2 regions of the Rhizobium sp. SEMIA 4085 genome follow, and region 1 is predicted to be linked to the other one. Evidence: riboswitches for the same ligand, from Rfam matches in the RefSeq annotation. Region 1 holds a riboswitch; the other holds the start of a gene.

Region 1 (10,959 bases):
TCCTCATCATTCATGGCCATGCGCGCGAAGGTCTCACGAATGTCCCTGGCGGCGGCAAGCGGATCGGGATTGCCGTTCGGGCCTTCCGGATTGACGTAGATGAGGCCCATTTGCACGGCGGCGAGAGGGTTTTCGAGGTCTCGTTCGCCAGAGTAGCGCTTGTCGGCAAGCCAGGTGTCCTCGGCACCCCAGTAGACGTCCTCTTCGGGCTCCCAGACATCCGCGCGACCGCCGGCAAAGCCGAACGTTTTGAAGCCCATCGACTCCAGCGCAACGTTGCCGGTGAGGATCATGAGGTCGGCCCAGGAAATCTTGTTGCCGTATTTCTGCTTGATCGGCCATAGCAGCCGGCGCGCCTTGTCGAGGTTGACATTGTCCGGCCAGCTGTTGAGCGGTGCAAATCGCTGCTGACCAGCTCCGGCACCGCCGCGCCCGTCGCCGGTACGGTAGGTGCCGGCGCTGTGCCATGCCATGCGTATGAAAAGGGGGCCGTAGTGACCGAAGTCCGCCGGCCACCAGTCCTGCGAATCAGTCATCAGCGCGAAGAGATCCTTTTTCAGGGCTTCCAGATCGAGCTTCTTGAACTCCTCGGCATAGTTGAATCCTTTGCCCATAGGGTCGGACAGCGAGGAATTCTGATGAAGGATTTTGAGATTCAACTGGTTCGGCCACCAGTCCCGGTTCGACCGCCCGCCATGAGCCGTATGTGTATGAACAACCGGACACTTGCCCGCGGTCTCGACTTTTGAATCCATGTTTTTATCCCTTGCGATTACTTGTACTGGGTGACCCAGCGGAAGACGGCCATGCAGGAAAAGAGCTTACGACGTTAGGCGTTGCGGATATGGGCACGACGCGCTGTAGACCGCCGTCGATCACCAACCGGGTGGGACAGCGGCCGCCTCTCCTCTCTGCTTTAGCACTATATCCAAGCTGCTTCATTAATTTAAGTTGGATTTTCTGATCACAGCGATAAGGTGAAGTTATGACAAATTTGACGCTCAAGCAGCTTCGCTATTTTGAGGCGCTGGCCCGACAGGGCCATTTCGGACGTGCGGCAGATGTTTGTGCGATATCCCAGCCCGCCTTGTCCATGCAGATCAAGGAACTGGAAGAAACGCTGGGGACAGAGCTCTTCGAAAGAGGCGCGCGTCAAGTCCGGCTGACCAGCTTCGGGGAAGCCTTTGCGCTTCGCGTGCGCGACATCCTGCGTTCTGTCGATGAACTGGCAGACCTAGCACGCGCTTCGCAGGACCGGTTGGTGGGGCGGCTGCGGATAGGCGTGATCCCGACGGTCGCGCCATACCTGTTGCCTGCGATCATCGGCAACCTCACCCGCATAAATGACGGGCTTGAGATCCACGTGCGCGAGACGCTGACCTCCAGGCTGGTTCACGAGCTGGCGGAAGGCAGGCTCGACACCGCAATTGTCGCGTTGCCGGTATCCGAACCTTCGTTGACCGAGGTTCCATTGTTTTCGGAGAATTTCGTGCTGGTTCGACCAAGCGAGGATGAAGGTAAGCCTGTACCCAACCGCGAGGCCCTGCGTGAAATGAGGCTGCTTCTACTGGAAGAGGGGCACTGTTTTCGCGATCAGGCTTTGTCATTCTGCAACATTCGTTCGGCGCTGCCGCGAGAGCTGCTGGACGGCAGCTCTTTGTCGACGCTGGTTCAAATGGTCAGCGCCGGCATTGGCGTTACTTTGATCCCCGAAATGGCCGTGGGAGTAGAGACGCGCTCGGCGTCAGTCTCTGTCGCTCACTTTCAGAGCGTTCAACCCTCACGAACGATCGGCATGATCTGGCGCAAGACGAGTCCTTTAGCCCAGCAGTTCTTGAAGGTTTCTGAAATCGTCCGTCAGTCAGCCGATGCGATGCGCAAGCAATACAAATCCAGCATCGTGGACGTGGGTGCCGAGCAATAACTGGCTCGCGGCGACCATTATTTAGGTAGGCCATGCGCCTGACCTTCATCCTTAACTTCCCGCGGCGTGGGCGTGGGAATAACGCCATGATCCGGGTCCGTTACATCCTGCCCCGTCGAACCATCCGAAGCTACTCGACGCTCATCTTCACGGCTAGCCCGTCTGGTGTCTCGCAGGGTTGTTGCCTCGTTGATGAGGGAGGACAGTTCATCATCGGACAAGTTGGACAGGTCGAAGGTCTTGGTCATAAATCTCTCCTGGCGGGCTCTGTTTCTACGATGGTAAACGCACAACTTCGCGAAACGAGCCAATGGCGGGCAGAAATTTGACGGCGCCAGAACGACCGACAAGGCGAAAAAGCCAAGTCTCCCCCTCCCTACCGTCGACTAGATGCACTGCAGAAATCGATCGGTTTCTGTCAGCTCAAGCTGCACTGAAAATCGCTCGCCCAGGAGTTCCAATGACGCCTCATGCGATTCATCTGCACCGCTACAGACAGCGTCCGTCAATAAAATGACCCGGTAACCGAGATCGATTGCGCCCAGGACCGCGGCCAATACGCAGACATCCGTCTCGCCGCCACTGATGACAAGGGTCGACACGCCCTGTTCGGCAAGCGTCGCATGGAGCCGGCCACAGATCCAAGGTGAGTAAGTGGCCTTGTCGAAGACCCGAGCAGGCGGCACAAGGCGGGCAAGCGAAGGGACAAGTTCTATGAGACCCGACGGCAGCTGCTTGCGCGTCATCATCCACCATTTCTCGTAATAGTGTTGCCAGGTGCCTGGCATGTCGGATGCGTTTTCCGGTGGAATAAATCGAGTAAAGACCGTCCGCTCGGCATGACGGCCCGCGACCTCCTCAACCAGTGGCAAGACGCGCTTCATCCATTCGACGTGCCATGGCGTCGCCTCGAAGAACAGGCACTGCATGTCCACGCACAAGTGACGCCATTCGCCAAGACTATGCAAATGCTCGCTCAGCGGCGTCACTCCTTGCTAATTTCCTCTAGAATTAATCGCAGCTCAGTGATTGGCAGGCGGTTTTCGTCGAATAGCTCGACAGACAACATGTGGACGGGGGTTTCGGGTAGCCCGCCGGCGGCAGTCTCGGTAAGAGCGTGGCGGGCTTCGGCCTTTGCAGCCCGCACCCCGTCAAACTCGCGGCTCGTCTCTACCAGTTCCCCTTTCGCGCCGACGACCCGGTAAAAGTATTTCATCTGAACTCTCCTTGGGTTGTCAGTGAAACACTTTGCGTGAGCGGTGGTTCCGCGTGAAACGTGATGCCCTTGGTCAATCATTCCGAAGACGGCGGGGCTGTCGGGACGTCTCGCAGAGGTTTTGCGTTGCGCATATGTCGGTGAGCAATGGGCTTGTAATCAGCTATCGGAACATCCCGCGCTGCGTCGCGTTCCGGTTGGTCACTTACCACTACCATAGGAGAGCAGAATGGCTGCAAAGACGCTAAACGACCTGTTCGTCGACACGCTGAAGGACATTTACTTCGCCGAGAAGCAAATCCTCAAAGCCTTGCCGAAAATGGCGCGCGCGGCGCAATCGGAGGAAGGCAAAGCAGGTTTCCTGAAACACCGTGACGAGACCGAAAGTCAGGTCGAGCGGCTCGTGCAGGTGTTCGAGATCATCGGCAAGCCCGCTCGTGGCAAGACCTGCGAGGCGATTCAGGGCATCATCGCCGAAAGCGAAGAGATCATTGAAGAGTTCAAAGGCTCCGCCGCACTCGACGCGGGACTGATCTCTGCCGCCCAAGCCGTCGAACATTACGAAATCGCCCGCTACGGCACGCTGATCGCCTGGGCAAAGCAGCTGGGTCTGAAGGAGGCGATCCCTCTCCTTCAGGCAAGCCTCGCCGAAGAGGAAGCCACCGACAAGAAGCTCACCCAGCTTGCGCAAACTTCGGCAAATGTGAAAGCAACGAAGGCTGCATGAGTCGTTAACCCGGATGGCTTGGAGGGCCGCCATTCGCGCGGCCTTCCAGCATGCCCCGCGTCGGCGCTGGAGGCGCTCTTTCATTCGACGAGGCCCGCGCGGGGCATTTATTCGCTACGACCATTTGTTCTGTCCAAACGCAATCGGTGTCACGCGGCGCAACAGGAATGGGGAACGCAGCGCCTTTCGGCATTGTCAATCGCATCGAAGCCACGATCATGATCGCAAGTTGTCACGGCAAAGACAGCAGCTGCGCAAGTGTGACCGGTCTGAGAGCCCGCGCATCAACGCCAACATCATATTGCCGGGGCATCGGCTTCAGCCGACCATGCGAATGCCCATGAAGGTTGATCGAGTTCTTGCCCATCTTGTGCCAAGTCCGGAACGGAAAATGACATAGCACGAGAAGATGCTCGTCTGTAACGAGCTCGGCATAATGCTGAACGCTGGTCCAGTTCTCAGCCTTCGTTGTCGTCTCGGGATCACAGTTGCCAATAATCAAGTGCTTGCGGCCGTTCAGAATCGAAAGAAGCTGATCGCAGTCGCCCCCTTTCGCCGACATGAAGTCGCCGAGATGCCAGATGTCGTCGTCTTTTCCGACGATGGCATTCCAGTTCCTGATCAGCGCAACGTCGTGCTCTGCCATATCGGGGAATGGCCTGCGATCGATCCGCAGCACACGCGGGTCGGCGAAATGGGTGTCACTCGTAAAGTAGATCATGAATGGAACAATGGAGCGGTGGCGGCCAGAGTCAAAGTGCCCAGCAAAAAGCCGCGCAGACGTTTGCTTTCGGGCCCCAACCATAAAGTGGGGCATGTTCGTCTTGATCCAAGTCGCGTCAATAACGACCAGTCGTGCCGGATCGAGGCCCGACTGCCATCCAGCGACTGGCAGTATCGGCACGTAAGGCAAGGCGCCAGTTTCCCGGAAAAAAACAGCAGAATCCAGTCGCCGAGGTTGGAGTTCATGACCTTTCAGTGGGTTCATAAGACACGTTCAAAACGATCAGTTATCCATTTCTTCCGGACTGGCACGGCACCTCCCCCTGGTTAACCTTGCAATTGTGGATCGTATCTCCATAATTGCGCGAATGATGATAGCAAGATGGAAAACAGCAGAGCTCGTCGAGCTCCTCAATAACAATCCAGCGGTCGCCTTGCTCGGGCCCCGACAGGTAGGCAAAACGACCCTCGCATTGGAGATCGGCGAGCAACGGCCGTCTATCTATCTCGATCTCGAATCCGACTCGGATCGTGCCAAACTCGCCGAGCCGGAACTTTATCTTGCCGGACACGAGGACAAACTTGTTGTCCTCGACGAGGTCCATCGCCTCCCGGATCTGTTCCAGAACCTTCGCGGCCTGATCGACCGAGGGCGACGGAAGGGACTGCGCAGTGGCCGTTTCCTGTTGCTTGGCTCGGCCTCCATGGATCTCCTGAAACAGTCTGGCGAGAGCCTAGCCGGTCGGATCGCCTATCTGGAACTCGCACCGATCGACGGCCTCGAGGTCGAAGCCGGCGAACTCAACAAGCTTTGGGTTAGAGGAGGGTTTCCCGACAGCCTTCTGGCGGCGAACGACACCGTCAGCCAACGCTGGCGCATCGATTTCATCCGGACCTATCTCGAGCGCGACATCCCTCTTCTGGGGCCGAGGATCCCAGCCGAAACGCTACGCCGCTTCTGGACGATGCTCGCCCATCACCAATCAGGCCTACTCAATGCGGCGGAGTTCGCCCGCGCACTCGGTGTCGACGGCAAGACAGTCGCTTCCTATCTCGACCTCATGGTCGATCTGCTTCTGGTGCGTCGGCTCGAGCCCTGGCACAGCAATGCCGGCAAGCGCCTGGTGAAATCGCCGCGCGTCTATGTTCGCGATTCCGGCCTGCTCCACAGTCTGCTTGGTTTGACCACGCTTGATGATGTCCTGGGCCACCCCGTGGCCGGAGCGAGTTGGGAAGGCTTCGTGATCGAGACCCTTCATGCAGTTATGCCAGAGGGTGCCCAAGCCAATTTCTATCGCACCTCGGCCGGCGCCGAGATCGATCTCGTTGTCACGTTGCCCCGTGACCGCCGCTGGGCGATCGAGATCAAGAGAAGTCTCACGCCAAAGGTAGAGCGGGGCTTCCACCACGCCTGCCTCGATCTGGAGCCGGATCGCCGCATCGTGGTGTACCCAGGCAGCGAAGCGTATCCTCTTGGCAATGATATCGAGGTGCTCCCTTTGCGCCAGCTTGGCGAACAACTCGCAGGCGGTCGGGAATAATATTCGCGCGGATACTGTCGCTATTTCAGTTCGTCGACACGTCTGGCGAACTTGTCAATCGTATCAACACGTTGTTTTTGCTTGCTCGTTCAGCGGGGCAGGTATGAAACAGTCAAAAGGCGTCGGGTGCCGCGCTTCGGCGGTCATACGAGCCTCTCATCGGCACCCGGATGCGGAAGCCCAGCCTGCTGCCCGGCACGACGTTCAGCAAGGCGCGGGAGCTCGGCGAATGTGATTCGAAGCGGCATTCAAGCGCTGCATCGCCTTCGGTCCCGACGGCCTGGACATGTTTCTGAAACTTCGCTAGAGATGGTAATGTTATTACATATCAAGAAGGGATTTCCGATGTTACCTAGATTGACGATCGCCGGGGCCTTTGCAGCAAGCCTCTCGGTGAACCCGGCCTCCGCTGAAGAGGAAAAGCAGACATGGCGCCTGTTCATCGCCGACCACACGGCACCCATCGCTCGTTCATTCGATGTCAAGACCGGTGAGCAGATCGGTGAGTTTGAGCTGAAGGGTTATGCGGCGCTGGCCGCCAGTCATTCCGGCCAAACAGTTTTTGCCGTCCAATCAGAAGCCAATACCGTCCAGGTGATCAAAACCGGCGTGACGCTTTCCGACCATGGCGAGCATCGCGATCTGGAAACATCCGCACCTTTGCTGCTGCAAGCCACTCTCGACGGGCAGCGGCCGGTCCACGCCGTCGTGCACGGCGACGACGTGGTGTTGTTTTACGATCGGGAAGGCAAAGCCAAGCTCGTTTCCGAAGAAGATCTTCTGGAAGGCGCAGCATCCGAAAAGCTCATAGATGCGACGGCACCGCACCATGGTGTCGCCGTGCCCATGGGGCAGAATATGCTGGTCTCGGTTCCCGATACCAAAACGGAAACCAAACCGGATGAGCTGCCGCCACGTCTGGGCCTACGTGTTCTAAACACAAACGGAAGACAGGTCGGCGATGTCACACCCTGCACGGCGCTGCACGGAGAAGCCTTCTCGGCAAAGCTCGGTGCCTTCGGTTGCGAGGAAGGCGTCCTGATTGCGCGTCCTGGCAAGGAGCAGACCGTGCAACTTAAAATGCTGGAATATGGCGACAGGCTGCCGAAGGGAAAAGTGACGACCTTGCTCGGCAGTAAGGTGATGCAATTTTTCCTGGGCAACTACGGCGAGGACAAGATTGCCCTGATCGACCCAGACGGCACCGAACCGTATCGCTTGGTCGATCTGCCGACCCGCCGGATCGATTTCGCGCTCGATCCTACGCGGGTCAAGAATGCCTATGTACTGACCGAAGACGGGCAATTGCATCTTGTCGACGTTCTAAGCGGTCAAATCACGACGTCGGCAAGGGTCACCGAGCCTTACAGCAAGGATGGTCACTGGCGCGATCCGCGCCCCCGGCTCGCAGTTGCAGGCGATCAGATCGCCATAACCGATCCTCGCCATAGCGTTGTGCGGATGATCGATATTGAGACCATGAAAGAGGTTCGGACCATCCCGGTTCAGGGACTGCCTTTCGGCATCGTCGCCGTCGGGGGATCAGGCGCTGTCCATTGATCGCCCTTGTATCTACGGCTTGACGTGACTGTTGCGCTCGGCATAACTGGGCGCGACGGTTCCCCGACGTAGACTCCGAGAGGATTAATAGGGAACACGGTGCGGAAGACCCAAAAGGGACCAAGACCGTGGCTGCCCCCGCAACTGTAAGCGGATTGCCGATCATCCTCGTGGCGCCACGCGCCATGCCACTGTGAGCTCGTTCTCCTGGGAAGGCAGATGGTCCGGTGCATATCCGCGAGCCAGGAGACCTGCCGTCAAAGAGAGATCAATTGAACGGGCGGGGTTGCCCGGAACAGGAGACGAGATGATTTCTTTTGACGCCCCTAATCGGCGCAGACCCCTTCCGCGTGAGGCGGAACGGATCGCCCTTTTCAATAAACCATAGCCGCTGCAGGTAAAAAGCCAGTCGTGCCGGGCGGCGCGCCCGCCCGTATGGCCGGTGACCACCCTAAGCGTTTTCCATCAAAATCGGAGCGATCAGGCCGCCGCGCCGACGCATCCTCAACTCCCTGTGAGTGTTTCCATGTCATCCGATCCAAAACGTCGGCCGTTCATTCTGCGCCTTGCCTTCGCGGTATTGGCAACCTTTGCGATTTCTGCACCTGCTTTTGCCGCATCGACCACCTACCCCCTGACAATTGCCAATTGCGGCCGATCCATCACCTTCGATAGGGCGCCGGGCAAGGTGGTTTCGATCGGCCAGGCGATGACGGAAATCCTGCTGTCGCTCGGCCTTGCGGATCGCATCACGGGCACGGCGGTCTGGTTCAGCCCAGTGCTCAAACAATTCGATGCGGAAAACAGCAAGATCAAGCGGCTCGCCGACAATGATCCGAGCTTCGAGGCGGTGGTCGGAACCGGCCCCGACCTGGTTGCTGCCGAGTTCGAGTGGCATGTCGGCCCGAGTGGCTCGGTTGGAACCTACGATCAGTTTTCGAAGCTTGGCATCAACACCTATGTCGCTCCGGCCGATTGCGCCGCCAAGGACAATACGACGGGTGGTGATGGTGTGCGCAAGGAAATGCTGAAGACCGAGGTCATCTATCAGGAGATCGCCGAACTTGCCGCGATCTTTAACGTTCAGGACCGCGGCGAGGCATTGGTCGCAAGGCTGAAGGAGCGTGAGGATAAGGCGATCGCATCCGTTGCCGAGACAAGGGTAAAGGATATCCCGGTCGTATTCTGGTTCTCCAGCAAGGAAGTCGACGGGGAAGCCTTCATGGCCGGCCGCAACGGCGCGCCCGCCTATATCATGCGAGCCCTTGGGGCAAAGAACGTGATTGCCACGAACGAGGAATGGCCGTTGGTCGGCTGGGAAACGGTCGCCGGCCTCAATCCTGCAATCATCGTCATCGCCGGGATGGATCGTCGCCGCTACGCTGCCGACGATCCGGCCATCAAGCTTACCTTTTTGAACAGCGATCCTGTGGCAAGCAGGATCAGCGCTGTGGAAAAGAAGCAGGTGGTCGTCATGGACTCGCAGGCAATGAGCCCATCGATCCGCCTTGTCGACGGCATCGAGACGCTTGCAGTAGCCATACGGCAGTTTGGGCTGGCGAAGTGAGCAAAGACGCCGGGCAACGCAACGGATGGGGCGGCTTTGCCGGCTTGTCCCTACTTTCAATGGCTGGACTGACCTTGGCAATAGGCCTCGCCGTATCGATCGGCGAAATCGTCATACCGCTGCGGACGATTGCGGAAGCTATTGCCAACCGAATGTTCGGCACCTCCTTCGCAATCAAGCCGATCCATGAGGGTATCATCTGGGACTATCGACTGAGCCGCGCCCTGGTCTCTGCAAGTTCCGGCGCGGCTCTTGCGATGACGGGCGCCATGCTGCAGGCCCTGCTTCGCAATCCGCTTGCCGAACCTTATGTGCTTGGCATTTCGGCGGGCGCCTCGACCGGCGCGGTCGCCATCATGATCCTCGGCATCGGGTCCGGTGTGCTGACGCTTTCTACCGGCGCTTTTTTCGGCGCGGTGGCAGCCTTCGGTCTCGTCTCGCTTTTGGCCGCAGGCGCAGGCGGCGGCGCCGACCGGATCCTCCTGGCAGGCGTTGCCGGTTCGCAGCTCTTCAATGCGTTGACCTCCTATATCGTCACGACCTCGGCCAATGCCGAGCAGGCAAGGGGTATCATGTTTTGGTTGCTCGGGAGCCTCAGCGGCGTGCGCTGGACGGATGTTTTGCTCGTTACCCCCATTGCCGGCGGCGGCTTTGTGATCTGCATGCTTCACGCACGTGTGCTGGATGCCTTTGCCTTCGGTACGGACTCTGCCGCAGCGCTCGGCGTACCGGTACGGCGCGTGCGTCTTACCCTTCTTGGTCTGACGGCCGTGATGACCGCTGACGTCGTCAGCATCGTCGGTTCGATCGGCTTCGTTGGTCTTGTCATTCCGCATGCGGCGCGCTTTCTGGTGGGTCCGGCTCACGAGCGGTTACTGCCGGCAACTGCGTTGATCGGGGCGATCTTCATGGTACTTGCCGATATCGTCTCGCGCACGATCATCCCGCAGCAGGTGCTTCCAATTGGCGTGGTCACGGCACTTTTCGGCGCGCCTGTCTTTGCCCTCATCCTCTACAAGGCAAGGAGGCCGGTATGAGCATATCGATGCGCAATGTTGCCTGGTGCGCCGGCAGCACAATGATCATCGATGGCGTCAGCCTTGATGTTGCGCCGGGCAAGACGCTTGGTCTGCTCGGACCCAATGGCTCTGGCAAGTCGAGCCTGCTGCGTCTCATCTGCCGGCTGCGACAGGTCAAGAGCGGCGTCATCAGACTGGGCGAGAGCAATATCAGCACAATGGCGCGTCGCGAGATTGCCCAGCGTATCGCACTGGTCGAACAGCAGGCGACAACCGATGCGGACATTTCGGTAAAGGATGTTGTCCGCCTCGGGCGAACACCGCATCGAGGCGCGCTCTCGCCCTGGGTCAGGACGGACGAGGACGCCGTCAATGCGGCTCTCGAACAGGTCGGCATGGCGGCCAAGGCCTTACAGCTTTGGCGCACGCTGTCAGGTGGGGAGCGTCAGCGCACGCACATCGCCCGCGCCCTTGCGCAAACGCCCACCGAACTGCTGCTTGATGAACCGACCAATCATCTCGACATCCAGCATCAGTTGGAGCTGCTTGACCTCGTCACGACGCTTCCGATCACCAGCGTCATCGCATTGCATGATCTCAATCTGGCGGCAATGTTCTGCGATAGCCTGGCCATCCTGCATGGCGGCCGCGTGGTTGCTGCCGGGCCGCCCGAAGCGGTTCT
Region 2 (12,546 bases), on a different contig from region 1:
GCGCGGACGTTCGGCATCGGATCGGCGCTGAAGGAGAGGTTTTTGAACCTCGTCGGATCCCAAAAGGACTCACTCATCAGCATGATGATGTCCGGCTTTTCTTCCGGGCCTGTTAGATAGCCGTAGTTGCGCGAGGGGATCGCGTCGAGCGCATCGGCGTTGAGACCGGCGGGCGCTGCGACATCGGCCATCGGGATGTTGAAGAGGAAGGCCAGTATGAAGCCGTTGCTGCGGTAGTTCTCCTTCTGGTCCCACATCATCGGCACCACCTGCAGGCGGTCGCGAATGTAGGAATATTGCGAATAGTCCATGAGCGACGCGAAAGCCGCTATCACCGGCAGCCCGAGACAAAGGTGGCGCAGGCGAGCCTGGCGGGAGAGTTTCGGGAAATTCTGCCAGGCATAACGCCATGCGAAAACGATGCCTGCGGTGAAAAGCACGATGCCGACGAGAAGTGCTGTGGCGGTCCACGGCCTGTCTCGCACCATGACCGGCAGCAGTTCCATAATCTGACGGGTAAACAGCACGTCGGACGGATAGAAGGGGTCGGAGAGAAAGTGCTGCTTTTGATTGGAGACAAAGGCGGGGATCAGGAAAAGCGGGATCAATACCAATGCCGATTGGTAGCGCCGTCCAAATACGGCATCGAGGGTCAACATCACGATCGTCAGCATGGCGACGGTCGTCATGCCGGGCCTGACCGTCGATGTCAGGAACTCGCCGACATCGATCAACGTGCCGCGCGCAATCCACTCGACGGCGACAACGCTGAGGAAAGCGAGAGAAAACGAAAATACGATGCCGATTGCCGCGCGCGCTCCCGGAGACTGTATACTCGACCCGAAACCGGCGGAAAGCAGTGCTGCTTTTCTGGCCGGTACGGACTTCATTATCAACGGGATCAACGGCATACTCCGACGTCATAAAATCTTCACCGAAGTGTCACATGCCTGTCATGAACGCTAGATGAACCTCTCGGTTTCCCGGCTTTTCCATAATGTTTTGGGTTTTTCGCCCGGCAAGCCCCCGCCGGCTTTTCATGGCGCGGGCAATTGAAGCGGCGGGCGGCCCGCGCTAAATGGATGACATGACACAGGAAAGCGCTCCTTTGAATACACTCCAGATTGCCGTTGCCCAGTTGAACCCGACAGTCGGCGATGTCGCCGGAAACCTTGCCAAAGCCCGTGAGGCACGCGCCGATGCGGCCCGCCAAGGCGCGCATCTGCTGCTTCTGACGGAGCTTTTCATTTCCGGTTATCCACCGGAAGACCTCGTGCTGAAACCGGCCTTTCTAAGGGCCTGCCAGAAGGCGGTCGAGGACCTCGCGGCCGATACCGCTGACGGCGGTCCCGGCGTCATCGTCGGCTTCCCGCGGCAGGGAAAGACGGGGCGGCATAACTCGGTTGCAGTTCTCGACGGCGGCCAGATCCTGGTGCTGCGCGACAAGATCGACCTGCCGAACTACGGCGAGTTCGACGAGAAGCGCGTCTTTTCCGAAGGATCGATGCCGGGGCCGGTGAATTTCCGCGGCGTGCGGATCGGCGTGCCGATCTGTGAAGAAATCTGGAACGATCTCGGCGTCTGCGAGACACTCGCCGAAAGTGGTGCCGAAATCCTGCTGGTGCCGAACGGTTCACCCTATTATCGCGGAAAGGTGGACGTGCGCCATCAGGTGGCGCTCAAGCAGGTGATCGAAACCGGCCTGCCCCTAATCTTCGCCAACCAGCTCGGCGGCCAGGACGAACTCGTCTTCGACGGTGCGAGTTTCGCCTTCAACGGCGACAAATCGCTGGCCTTCCAGATGAGCCAGTTCGAAACCGCGCTGGCGGTGACGACCTGGAAGCGCGGCGAAAACGGCTGGCGCTGTAGCGAAGGCCCGATGTCTCGTATTCCCGAGCCCGACGAGGCCGACTATCGCGCCTGCCTGGTCGGTTTCCGCGATTATGTGAATAAGAACGGCTTCAAGAATGTCGTCCTCGGCCTCTCCGGCGGCATCGACTCGGCGATCTGCGCGGCGATCGCCGTCGATGCTCTCGGCGAGGAGCGCGTGCGAACCGTGATGCTGCCGTATCGCTACACGTCAACCGATTCGCTGAAGGATGCGGCCGACTGTGCCAAGGCGCTCGGATGCCGCTACGACATCGTGCCGATCGAGGAGCCGGTGAAAGGCTTCGCCTCGGCGCTCTCGCCGCTGTTCGAAGGAACCGATAGCGGCATTACCGAGGAGAACTTGCAGAGCCGGGCGCGCGGCACGATCCTGATGGCGATTTCCAACAAGTTCGGTTCCATGGTGGTCACGACCGGCAACAAGTCGGAAATGTCGGTTGGATATGCGACGCTCTACGGCGACATGAATGGCGGCTTCAATCCGATCAAGGACCTCTATAAAATGCAGGTCTATGCGCTGTCGCGCTGGCGCAATGGTCATGTGCCGCCGGACGCGCTGGGGCCGTCCGGCGAGGTGATCCCGCAAAACATCATCGACAAGGCGCCGTCCGCCGAGCTTCGCCCGGACCAGACGGACCAGGATTCGCTGCCGCCTTATCCGGTGCTCGACGACATCCTCGAATGCCTCGTCGAGAAGGAGATGGCTGTCGAGGAGATCCTCGCGCGGGGGCATGATGTGGCGACCGTCCACCGCGTCGAGCATTTGCTCTATCTCGCCGAATACAAGCGCCGGCAGTCGGCTCCGGGCGTGAAGATCACCAAGAAGAACTTTGGGCGTGATCGCCGCTACCCGATCACCAACCGGTTCCGCGACCGGTAACCCAAAATCCTGGAGGATGCATGCGCAGTTCGGTCGAGATCTATAATATCCGCTCCGGGGAAAGCCGGATTGTCGTCCAGACGGAAAAGCTGATCGAGGCGCCGAACTTTTCGCCTGATGGCGCCTATATGCTGTTGAATGGCGACGGGTTGCTCTACCGGCTGCGGCCGGACGGCTCCGGCGGCCTCCAGCTTGTCGATACGGATTTTGCGACGCAGTGCAATAACGATCACGGCATTTCGCCGGACGGGACACAAATTGTCATTTCCGACAAGACGGAATTCGGCAAGTCGGCGATCTATGTCTTGCCGGCGGCTGGCGGGACGCCGCGGCTGATCACCGACAATCTTCCCTCCTATTGGCACGGCTGGTCGCCGAGCGGCAAGGAGCTTGCCTATTGCGGCATTCGCGACGACGCCTTCGACATTTATACGATTTCCGTCGATGGTGGCCCCGAAAAGCGGCTGACGCATGGCGAGGGGCGAAACGACGGGCCCGATTATTCGGCTGACGGGAAATGGATCTACTTCAACTCCAGCCGCACCGGTCTCATGCAGATCTGGCGCATCCATCCGGATGGAACCGGCCTGGCGCAGGTGACGCACGACAACTATGGCAACTGGTTTGCGCATCCTTCACCGAAGAACGACAAGGTGCTGATCCTTTCCTACGATCCGGAGGTCTTCGATCATCCGCGCGACCTTGATGTGCGGCTGCGGCTGATGGACATGGACGGCAGCAACCCGACTACGCTGTTCGAGCTCTTCGGCGGGCAGGGCACGATCAATGTACCCTGCTGGTCACCGGATGGCGACGAATTTGCCTATGTACGTTACTTCCCGGAGACTTGAACGAGGCGCCGATTCAGGAGATAGAGACTGCTGTCAGGTGCCTGCATCCAGCAGGAGAATCGGGAATCCGGTGAAGGACCGGAACGTGCCCAACGCTGTGAGGCTGACGCTTGCTGCAACAATGGCCACTGGCATCTGCCGGGAAGGCTGCAGAAAGCGGGTGACGCCAAGTCAGAAGACCGGCCTGGCAAGATGGACCGAACCGCGCGGACGGCGGCGAGGTTTTGACGCTTCCTGCGCTGCGGTTGCGGGTGCTCAAGCATTGTTGGGGATTTAACGATGCAACTCGATCCTTTCGCCCCCGCCCTGGTTCCGGCCGGCGAGTTCTCCGAACACGACCGGGCCTCGGTCTATAGAGCCATCGAAACGCGCCGCGACGTGCGCGACCAGTTTTTGCCCGATCCTCTGCCCGACGATCTGGTGTCGCGGCTGCTTGGGGCGGCCCATGCCGCGCCGTCGGTCGGTTTCATGCAGCCGTGGAATTTCATCGTGATCCGCGATCCGAAGGTGCGCCAGGCCGCGTGGCAGGCGTTTTCGCGCGCCAACAAGGAAGCGGCCGAGATGTTTGAAGAGGAGCGGCGGGATATGTACAGAAGCCTCAAGCTCGAAGGCATCCGCAAGGCACCGCTCAGCATCTGTGTCACCTGCGATCCGGACAGGGCAGGGCCGGTGGTCATCGGCCGCACCCACAATCCGCGTACAGATGTCTATTCGACCGTCTGCGCCGTGCAGAACCTGTGGCTTGCCGCCCGGGCCGAAGGCATCGGGGTCGGCTGGGTCAGCATCTTCCACGATGCGGATATTCGGGAACTGCTCGGCATTCCGGAGCGGATCGAGATCGTCGCCTGGCTTTGCGTCGGTTATGTCGATCAGCTTTACCACGCGCCGGAACTGGCCGTGAAAGGCTGGCGACAGCGCCTGCCGCTGGAAGAACTGGTCTTCTGCGACCGATGGGGAAGCCAGTAACGCCGCGTCAGTTCTGCTGCGGCTGCGGTCCGGGCGTTGCGGGGTTCTTGAGATCGATCGCGCCCTGATCGCCGGCGAGGAACTGCGGACCGACCTGGCGGACTTTGCTGTTGGCCGGGTCATAAGGGCGGTCCGGCACCTGCGGCTGCGGGGCAGGCGTGGATGCGGCGCCCGATCGCGGCTTCGTCTTGATATTCGTAATCGAGCCTTTCCTCGGCGGGTCGATGATCGCCTGATTCTTGCGCATGTTCTCGTAATAGGCGGAGAGATTGCAGGAACAGGGGGACTTTTGGCCGGGCGCGCGGTTCTTGTAGGCAAAGGCATTCTGCATGGCGCTGTAGGGCGCACCGGTCGAGGCCGAGATCATGTTTGCGGCTTCGGTATTCGAGATGTCTTGATAGAAAAGCTCCGTCTCGATTCCAGGGCACATTTTCGAACACGTCGCTGCGTCGCGGTTGAAATCGATCGATGTTGCATTCGTGGTGATCGGGAAGAAGCCGCCGTCGCAGGTGCGCACGCACATGGTGCTGACATGCGACATGAGCTCACCGCGCGGCACGCCATATTGTAAGTCGCCCTGTTCGCCTTCTCCAAGCGGAATGAAGGTATCGCTCCGCATCGCCTGTTCTTCGGGACTTGGTCCCGGCGCATAGGCCTGCAGATCCGGGGCATAGTCGAGCTCGTCGTTGCAGCCGTTGTCTTCGAGCGCCGCCATCAGCTCGCGGCGCACGCGATAATCGGCGCCGCCCTGATTACGCAGGTCGTTGCGCCGCTCCTGCAGGTATCGAATGTTGTCGACCATGCGCGCCTCGGATTGCTGCAGCTCGCTGCAATAATGCGCATTCTCGCCGCCGATCACGACCATGCTGTCCATCGAGCAGCCGTAGACGCGAAGGTCGTTGCGGACTTTACGAAGCTCGAGATTCTGCTCGGCGATCGCGCTCGCATATTGGCGGACTTCGGGGCCGTTGCCGATGACATGGGGCAGATCGGCAATGCGGCCGCGCAGGTCGTCGCAGAACGCATGCGTCTGCGCGGCAGCAGGTGCGGCCAAGGCAAGCAGGATCGCAAGGGTCAGGTTTCGGCGTTTCACGGCATCATCCCGCAGCAAAGTCAGGCCAGAGTGCGGCGTGACATTCGCCGCATCCCGGCTTTTTAACCTGCTTCCGTTAACAAGCTGGCGACGCAATTGTAACGCATTTTCGCATTTTGCGACAACTTACGCCGGCTGAGAAGCCTCCACAACGGCAAGCGCGGCCATGTTGACCACTCCGCGCGAGGTGACCGAAGTCGACAGGATATGCGCAGGCTGTGCAGTCCCCAGCAGAATCGGGCCGACATGGAGCGCATCCATCATGGTGCGGACGAGGCCGAGCGAGATGTTTGCGGCATCGAGGTTCGGGAAGAGCAATAAGTTGGCTTCGCCGGCAAGCGAACTATCCGGCATGGCGCGCTTGCGCAGCGCTTCCGACAGTGCAGAACCGGCTTGCATTTCACCATCGACCTCCAGATCGGGGGCTTGTTCGCGCACGAGCTGCAGGGCATCGCGCATCTTGCGTGCGCTCTCGGAGTTTCGGGAGCCGAAATTCGAATGGCAGATCAGCGCGGCCTTCGGCGTGATGCCGAAGCGGCGAACCTCCTGGGCTGCGAGAACGGCGATCTCGGCGATTTCCTCATGTGTCGGATTGTAGTTCACGAAGGTATCGGCGAAGAAGACCGGTCCTTTCTGGGTGATCAAAAGGCTGAGACCGGCGAAGGTGCAGGCACCTGGTCGCTTGCCGATGATTTGGCCGACGTCTTTCAGGTGGCGGTCGAAGCGGCCTTCCACGCCGCAGATGAGGGCATCCGCCTCGCCGCGTTTCACCGACAAGGCGCCAATAACCGTGTTGTTGGTGCGCACGATCGTGCGGGCGGCTTCCGGATTGATGCCGGCGCGGCCGACGAGGGCGAAGTAGTCTTCGACATAGTCGCGGTAGCGCGGATCGTCTTCGGGATTCACCACGGCGAAATCGATGTTTGGGCGAATGCGGATGCCGAACCGCTTGAGGCGAGCCTCGATGACCGAGGGGCGGCCGATCAGAATCGGCTCGCCGGTCTTTTCCTCCAGCAGAACCTGAGCCGCGCGCAGGACGCGCTCGTCTTCTCCCTCCGCGAAGATGACACGTTTCTTCTCGGAAAGCTTGGCGCTGGTAAAGATCGGCTTCATGACGAAGCCCGAACGCCAAACGAAGCGGTTCAACTGATCGAGATAGGCGTCGAAATCGGCAATCGGCCGCGACGCGACGCCCGTCTCGGCGGCGGCCTTGGCGACAGCCGGCGCGATGCGCAGGATGAGACGCGGATCGAAGGGCGAAGGAATGAGGTAATTCGGACCGAAGACAGGCGTCTCGCCGGAATACGCGCGCGCCGCGACGTCCGACACTTCCTCGCGGGCAAGCCCCGCGATGGCCTCGACGGCCGCCATCTTCATTTCTTCGTTGATGGCGGTGGCGCCGCAATCGAGCGCGCCGCGGAAGATATAGGGGAAGCAGAGGACGTTATTCACCTGGTTCGGGAAGTCCGAGCGGCCGGTGCAGATCATTGCGTCCGGGCGGGCGGCACGCGCGAGGTCCGGCATGATTTCAGGAGTCGGATTGGCGAGAGCCATGATGAGCGGCTTGTCCGCCATCTGTGACAGGAGGTCGGGCTTCAGGACGCCGGCAGCCGAAAGGCCAAGGAAAACATCGGCGCCGCCGATATTGTCGGCGAGCGTACGCATCTTACTTTTCTGCGCATAGACAGCCTTCCATTCGTCCATCAGCTCGGTGCGGCCTTCATAGACGAGGCCTTCGATATCGTGGACCCAGATGTTTTCGCGCTTCGCGCCGAGCGTCACCAGGAGGTTGAGGCAGGCGAGTGCTGCGGCACCCGCGCCGGAGGCGACGATCTTCACATCCTCGATCTTCTTGCCGGCAAGTTCCAGTCCGTTAAGGATCGCGGCGGCGACGATGATGGCCGTGCCGTGCTGGTCGTCATGGAAGACCGGGATCTTCATCTTGCCGCGAAGCTGGCGCTCGACCTCGAAGCATTCCGGCGCCTTGATGTCCTCGAGATTGATGCCGCCGAATGTCGGCTCTAGCGAGGCGATGGTGGAGACCATCTGGTCGACAGTGGGGGCCTCGATTTCGACGTCGAAGACGTCGATGCCTGCAAATTTCTTGAAGAGAACGGCCTTGCCTTCCATGACGGGCTTGGAGGCGAGCGGGCCGATATTACCGAGGCCGAGAACCGCTGTGCCGTTGGAGATGACGGCGACGAGATTGGCGCGCGAGGTATAATCGGCCGCCGTCTCCGGATTGTCACGGATCGCAAGGCAAGGTGCTGCGACGCCGGGCGAATAGGCGAGTGCCAGGTCGCGCTGGTTGCCGAGCGGCTTGATCGCCTGGATTTCAAGTTTGCCGGGACGGGGATAACGATGGAAGAAAAGCGCCTGTTCGTCGAGGTTTCCGCCCGTCTCGTTCTTCTCCGTCTTGGATTTTTCCTGATGATCCATTGCCGTCTCCGCTGCCGCACTCACATCTTTTGAAGACTTCTCCATACAACAATCGGCTGGCAGGGACAGTCAGAAATTCGCATCCGGGCGGAAATCTCGTGAGCGCTGCGATGTGCCAATTCGCACATCTGTCATCTTCCTGAAACACGAGTCTGATTTTGGAAGGCGAGATGAACGATAGGACGCAGGCAATTGCTTGTGAAAGACAATATGGATACTCGACACTTCCGTACTCTGTTCATTTCCGATGTGCATCTCGGCTCGAAGGCGGCGAAGGCGGACTTCCTCCTCGATTTTCTCCGCTACCACGACGCCGATACGATATTCCTCGTCGGCGACATCGTCGACGGCTGGCGACTGAAGCGCAGCTGGTACTGGCCGCAGGTCTGCAACGACGTCGTGCAGAAGCTGCTGCGCAAGGCGCGCAAGGGCACGCGGGTCGTCTATATCCCTGGCAATCACGACGAATTCCTGCGCGACTTCCCCGGCATGCATTTCGGCGGCATCGAAGTCGCCGAGCGCGTGATGCATGACGGGGCGGACGGCAAGAAGTACCTGATCCTGCATGGAGACGAATTCGATGTCGTCGTCCGCAATGCCCGCCTGCTCGCCTATCTCGGGGACTGGGCCTACGACACGGCCATCAAGATCAACGTCGTTCTGGCCGCGATCCGCCGCCGCATGGGCATGCCCTATTGGTCTTTCTCCGCCTGGGCAAAGCTACAGGTGAAGCATGCCGTCAATTTCATCGGCGAGTTCCAGCGCGTCGTGGCCGACGAAGCCCGCAAGCATGGCGCCGACGGCGTCATCTGCGGCCATATCCACCATGCCGTGATCGAGGACATGGACGGCGTGCGCTATATCAACACCGGTGACTGGGTGGAGAGCTGTACGGCGATCGCCGAGCATGAGGACGGCACGTTCGAGCTCATCACCTGGAGCACGATAGCCGACGCTCAAGCCATCCCGCTGGCGATCGAGCACCGCGACAGCGAACTCGAGCCGCAGGCCGCCTGATTTTCTGTTGTGAATACTGCGTCGACTAACGCGGGCCTAGTTCCAGCCGCATGAGAATTTCATCATAATAAGTTTCGCCCACCTTTAGAGCTTCGACCTCGACGGCCCATTCTTCAAAACCTACGGATTTGTAAAGCCGGATGGCCGGAACGTTGGACGACACGACGCTGAGCCGGAGCGAGCGTAAAAGCGTGCCAACTTCGTCGACGGCAGCACTCAGCAGTAAGCGTGAGAGCCCTGTGCCCCGCAACGTTTGGCGGACATACATGCCCCAGATCGATCCAATATGTTGCGTCTTGATGCCCTTGGATTTCGACACACCAATCGTTCCGGCCAGCATTCCGTCATCGAAGAGCCCTCCGATCACAAGACCGTTCTCGAGCCTATCAGCGAAATGGGCCTCCGATTGGCTCTGCTCTTCTTCCCATGACGCGCCAAATGCCTCTGGATGGTTCGCGAGAGCCTCCAGGCGAATTTCCCTAAAAGACGACGCATCATTCCGGTCGAGGCGGCGAATCTTGTATGGGCGCAAAGGTATACCTTTCTTTTTTGGAAGGACGACCGAAGCAGCTAACGGTGACTGCCGCATGACGCTTGGCTCAAAATCCACGACGCTCTGCGCGACCCCAAACGTTAATGGCTTTAAATTACGATGGATTGTGAGCGGAAGGGGACAAGCCTTTTCTTGAAACGTTTAAGAAAGGCTATTTCTGGCCATAGTCGCCCTTGGGTTGATGTGCTAGGCAACGTCTAGTTTCCTGCAGGTCCACCGATGATTCCCGCCCAGAATGCCTCGGCAGGCGAGGGGGCGCCGCCGCGCTTCCGGCTGCTCAGCGCCCTGTCCTATTGCGCTCCGCTGACTGTCAACGGTGTCGTTCTTCCATTCTTTCCCGTCTGGCTCGCGTTCCACGAATTCACCGATCATGAAATCGGCATCATCCTGGCGGTGCCGATGGTGGCGCGCGTCCTCGTTGCGCCGATCATCGCCATGTACGCCGACCGAATGAAGGAGCGCGCCGACGTGTTGTTGTGGTCCGGCGGACTGTCGCTGCTGACGGCGGTCGCGCTCTGCTGGACGACAAATTTCTGGCCGGTCCTGATCGTTTTCAGCATGCAGGGGGCGACGTTTGCGCCCTATCTGCCGGTCGTCGAATCGATCGTCATTTCCGGCGTTCGCCGATGGGGACTCGACTACGGATCGATGCGCGTCTGGGGCTCGATCGCCTTCATCGCCTCGACCCTGATCGGCGGCGAGATGATCGGCTATTGGGGTGGCTCGATGGTGCTGCCGGTAATGATTTTCGGTTTCGTCACGACGGTGCTGATGGCGATCTACTGTCCGCGCATCGGGCCGACGCGCCGGCGCGGCACGCCGGTCGACATACCGGCTGCCACCGGCAGTTCGCTGCGGCAGCCGCATCTGCTGGTGCTGTTTTGGGGCGTGGCGATCCAGCAGTCGAGCCACGCGCTTCTTTATGCCTTCGCGTCGATTTATTGGCATCACCTCGGCTTTTCGGGAACGGAGGTCGGTATTCTCTGGAGTGCGGGCGTTGCTTCCGAAGTCATGGTGTTCTTCGTCTCGAAACATTTGAACCGCCGCTTCAACGCCTGGACGCTGATCCGTATCGGCTGCGCGGTCTGCATCTGCCGCTGGATCCTTTTCCCGATGCACTGGGGATTCGTTGGATTCTTCGTGCTGCAGTGTTTCCATGCCTGCAGCTTTGCCTTCGTGCATACCGGCGTGCAGAGGCGAATTGTGGCAACGGTACAGGAGACGCAGGAATCGTCGGCCCAGGGCGCCTATTTCTTCTATAACGGCATGTTCATGGGGCTGATGACGCTCGCCTCCGGCTACATCTATGCCTGGCTCGGCCTCGCAAGCTTCTACGTCATGGCACTCGTCGCGGTGGTGGGGATGTCTCTAGTCTTCGTCGCCTACTACCTTCAGCCCCAAAGGCTGGTCTCGGGCGGCCAGACAAGGGAAGCGGTGTAGCGCAGGCCGCCTTCCCGGTCGCGGGCAAGAAGCAGCGGACCGTCGAGATCGACGAATTCTGCGTCCTGCGCCAAGAGTACGGCGGGCGCCATTGCCAGCGATGTGCCCACCATGCAGCCGAGCATGATCTGGAAGCCGAGGCGCTGAGCTTCCCGTTTCATGACGATTGCCTCCGTCAGGCCGCCAGTCTTATCGAGCTTGATGTTGATCGCGTCGTAGCGGTCGCGCAGGCTTGCAAGATCGCCGGTATGATGGACGCTCTCGTCGGCACAGACGAGGACAGGGCGCGCGATGCCGGCAAGCATTTCGTCCCGGCCGGCGGGCAGCGGCTGCTCGACGAGGGCGATATTCATCTCGGAGGCGATGCGCAAGTGATGTTCCAGCGTTTCCTCGGGCCAGCCCTCGTTGGCATCGAGGATGATGGTGCTGTCAGGCGCGGCTTGGCGCACGGCGCGTATTCGGCTTTCATCGTCGCCCGTGCCAACCTTGACCTTGAGTAGCGCCCTTGCAGAATATTTGCGCGCTTGCGCTGTCATGACCTCCGGTTCGTCGAGCGAGATCGTGTAAGCGGTCGTGAGCGGCTTTGCGGACGCAAGCCCAATGCGTTCGGCAACGCTCTTTCCGCCGAGCTTGGCTTCGAGGTCCCATATGGCGCAATCGACGGCATTCCTCGCTGCGCCGGGCGGCAAGGCCGAAAGCAGCTCTTCGCCTGAAATGCCTTGCTCGATCAGCGGCCGGGCGGATTCGATCTGCGCGGCGACGCTTTCCATCGTCTCGCCATATCGTCGGTAGGGGACGCATTCGCCCCAGCCGCGCCTGCCGTTTTCCGTCAGAATGCAGGTGATGACGTCCGCAGATGTCTTTGCACCACGCGCAATCGTGAAAGTGCCCGCAATGGGGAAGGAATTCATCTGGATTTCGAGCGAGCGTGGCATAATTGCAATCCTGCGAGCATGGAAATTCTATGTGTCTTCGGTATATTGACGCGCCGGGCGTGAGCGATTTGTTCGCGAGTCGGCAATGTCGCCGCAAGCCTTGAAAGACACAAGCATTTTGAAGCCCGACACCCGCAAAGCCGCCTCACTGCACGTGGACGACCAAGCCGATGGTGGAGGACGCCGCGTTCATCTCGAAGGCAATTGGCGCAGCGCCAACATCCACCTCGTCCTCCACGACCTCGAGAAGGTTACCCGCGCTAAAGGTGATCTGACGCTCGACCTGTCGCGCGTCACGGATATTGACACGGCCGGTGTCTGGCTGCTTTGCCGGCTCAAGCTGCAGGAAAAAGCGGCCGGGCGGCAGGTTCGTTTTGAAGGCACCAATCCACACATCGACGAGATGATCGAGGAATTCTCCGAGAAACCGGAGGAGGAAGTGACTGAGGCTGCGATGAAAAGCGGCGTTGCCGAGCGCATCTTCG

Evidence for each region. Region 1 has a riboswitch for cobalamin ahead of C9413_RS33445 (ABC transporter substrate-binding protein). Riboswitches for the same ligand answer to the same signal wherever they lie in the genome.
Region 2: it holds a riboswitch for cobalamin, as region 1 does, so the genes downstream of both, bluB (5,6-dimethylbenzimidazole synthase) here and C9413_RS33445 (ABC transporter substrate-binding protein) in region 1, are expected to answer to the same signal.

What each region holds. Positions count from the first base shown of each region.
Region 1 is NZ_JABEPH010000169.1:344-11,302, reverse strand. It holds partial or broken gene katG (catalase/peroxidase HPI) at 1-755, opposite strand, end outside; gene C9413_RS17580 (hydrogen peroxide-inducible genes activator) at 986-1,924, shown strand; gene C9413_RS17575 (hypothetical protein) at 1,942-2,172, opposite strand; gene C9413_RS17570 (isochorismatase family cysteine hydrolase) at 2,311-2,892, opposite strand; gene C9413_RS17565 (hypothetical protein) at 2,910-3,140, opposite strand; gene C9413_RS17560 (ferritin-like domain-containing protein) at 3,370-3,867, shown strand; gene C9413_RS17555 (metallophosphoesterase family protein) at 4,100-4,588, opposite strand; gene C9413_RS17550 (ATP-binding protein) at 4,962-6,131, shown strand; gene C9413_RS17545 (metallochaperone AztD) at 6,477-7,691, shown strand; cobalamin riboswitch at 7,731-7,965, shown strand; gene C9413_RS33445 (ABC transporter substrate-binding protein) at 8,218-9,258, shown strand; gene C9413_RS17540 (iron ABC transporter permease) at 9,318-10,295, shown strand; gene C9413_RS17535 (ABC transporter ATP-binding protein) at 10,292-10,959, shown strand, end outside.
Region 2 is NZ_JABEPH010000065.1:3,828-16,373, forward strand. It holds gene C9413_RS09455 (LTA synthase family protein) at 1-905, opposite strand, end outside; gene C9413_RS09460 (NAD+ synthase) at 1,088-2,767, shown strand; gene C9413_RS09465 (TolB family protein) at 2,788-3,618, shown strand; cobalamin riboswitch at 3,637-3,821, shown strand; gene bluB (5,6-dimethylbenzimidazole synthase) at 3,898-4,584, shown strand; gene C9413_RS09475 (DUF2865 domain-containing protein) at 4,592-5,677, opposite strand; gene C9413_RS09480 (NADP-dependent malic enzyme) at 5,804-8,116, opposite strand; gene C9413_RS09485 (UDP-2,3-diacylglucosamine diphosphatase) at 8,294-9,133, shown strand; gene C9413_RS09490 (GNAT family N-acetyltransferase) at 9,159-9,743, opposite strand; gene C9413_RS09495 (MFS transporter) at 9,906-11,126, shown strand; gene dgcA (N-acetyl-D-Glu racemase DgcA) at 11,078-12,061, opposite strand; gene C9413_RS09505 (MlaE family lipid ABC transporter permease subunit) at 12,162-12,546, shown strand, end outside.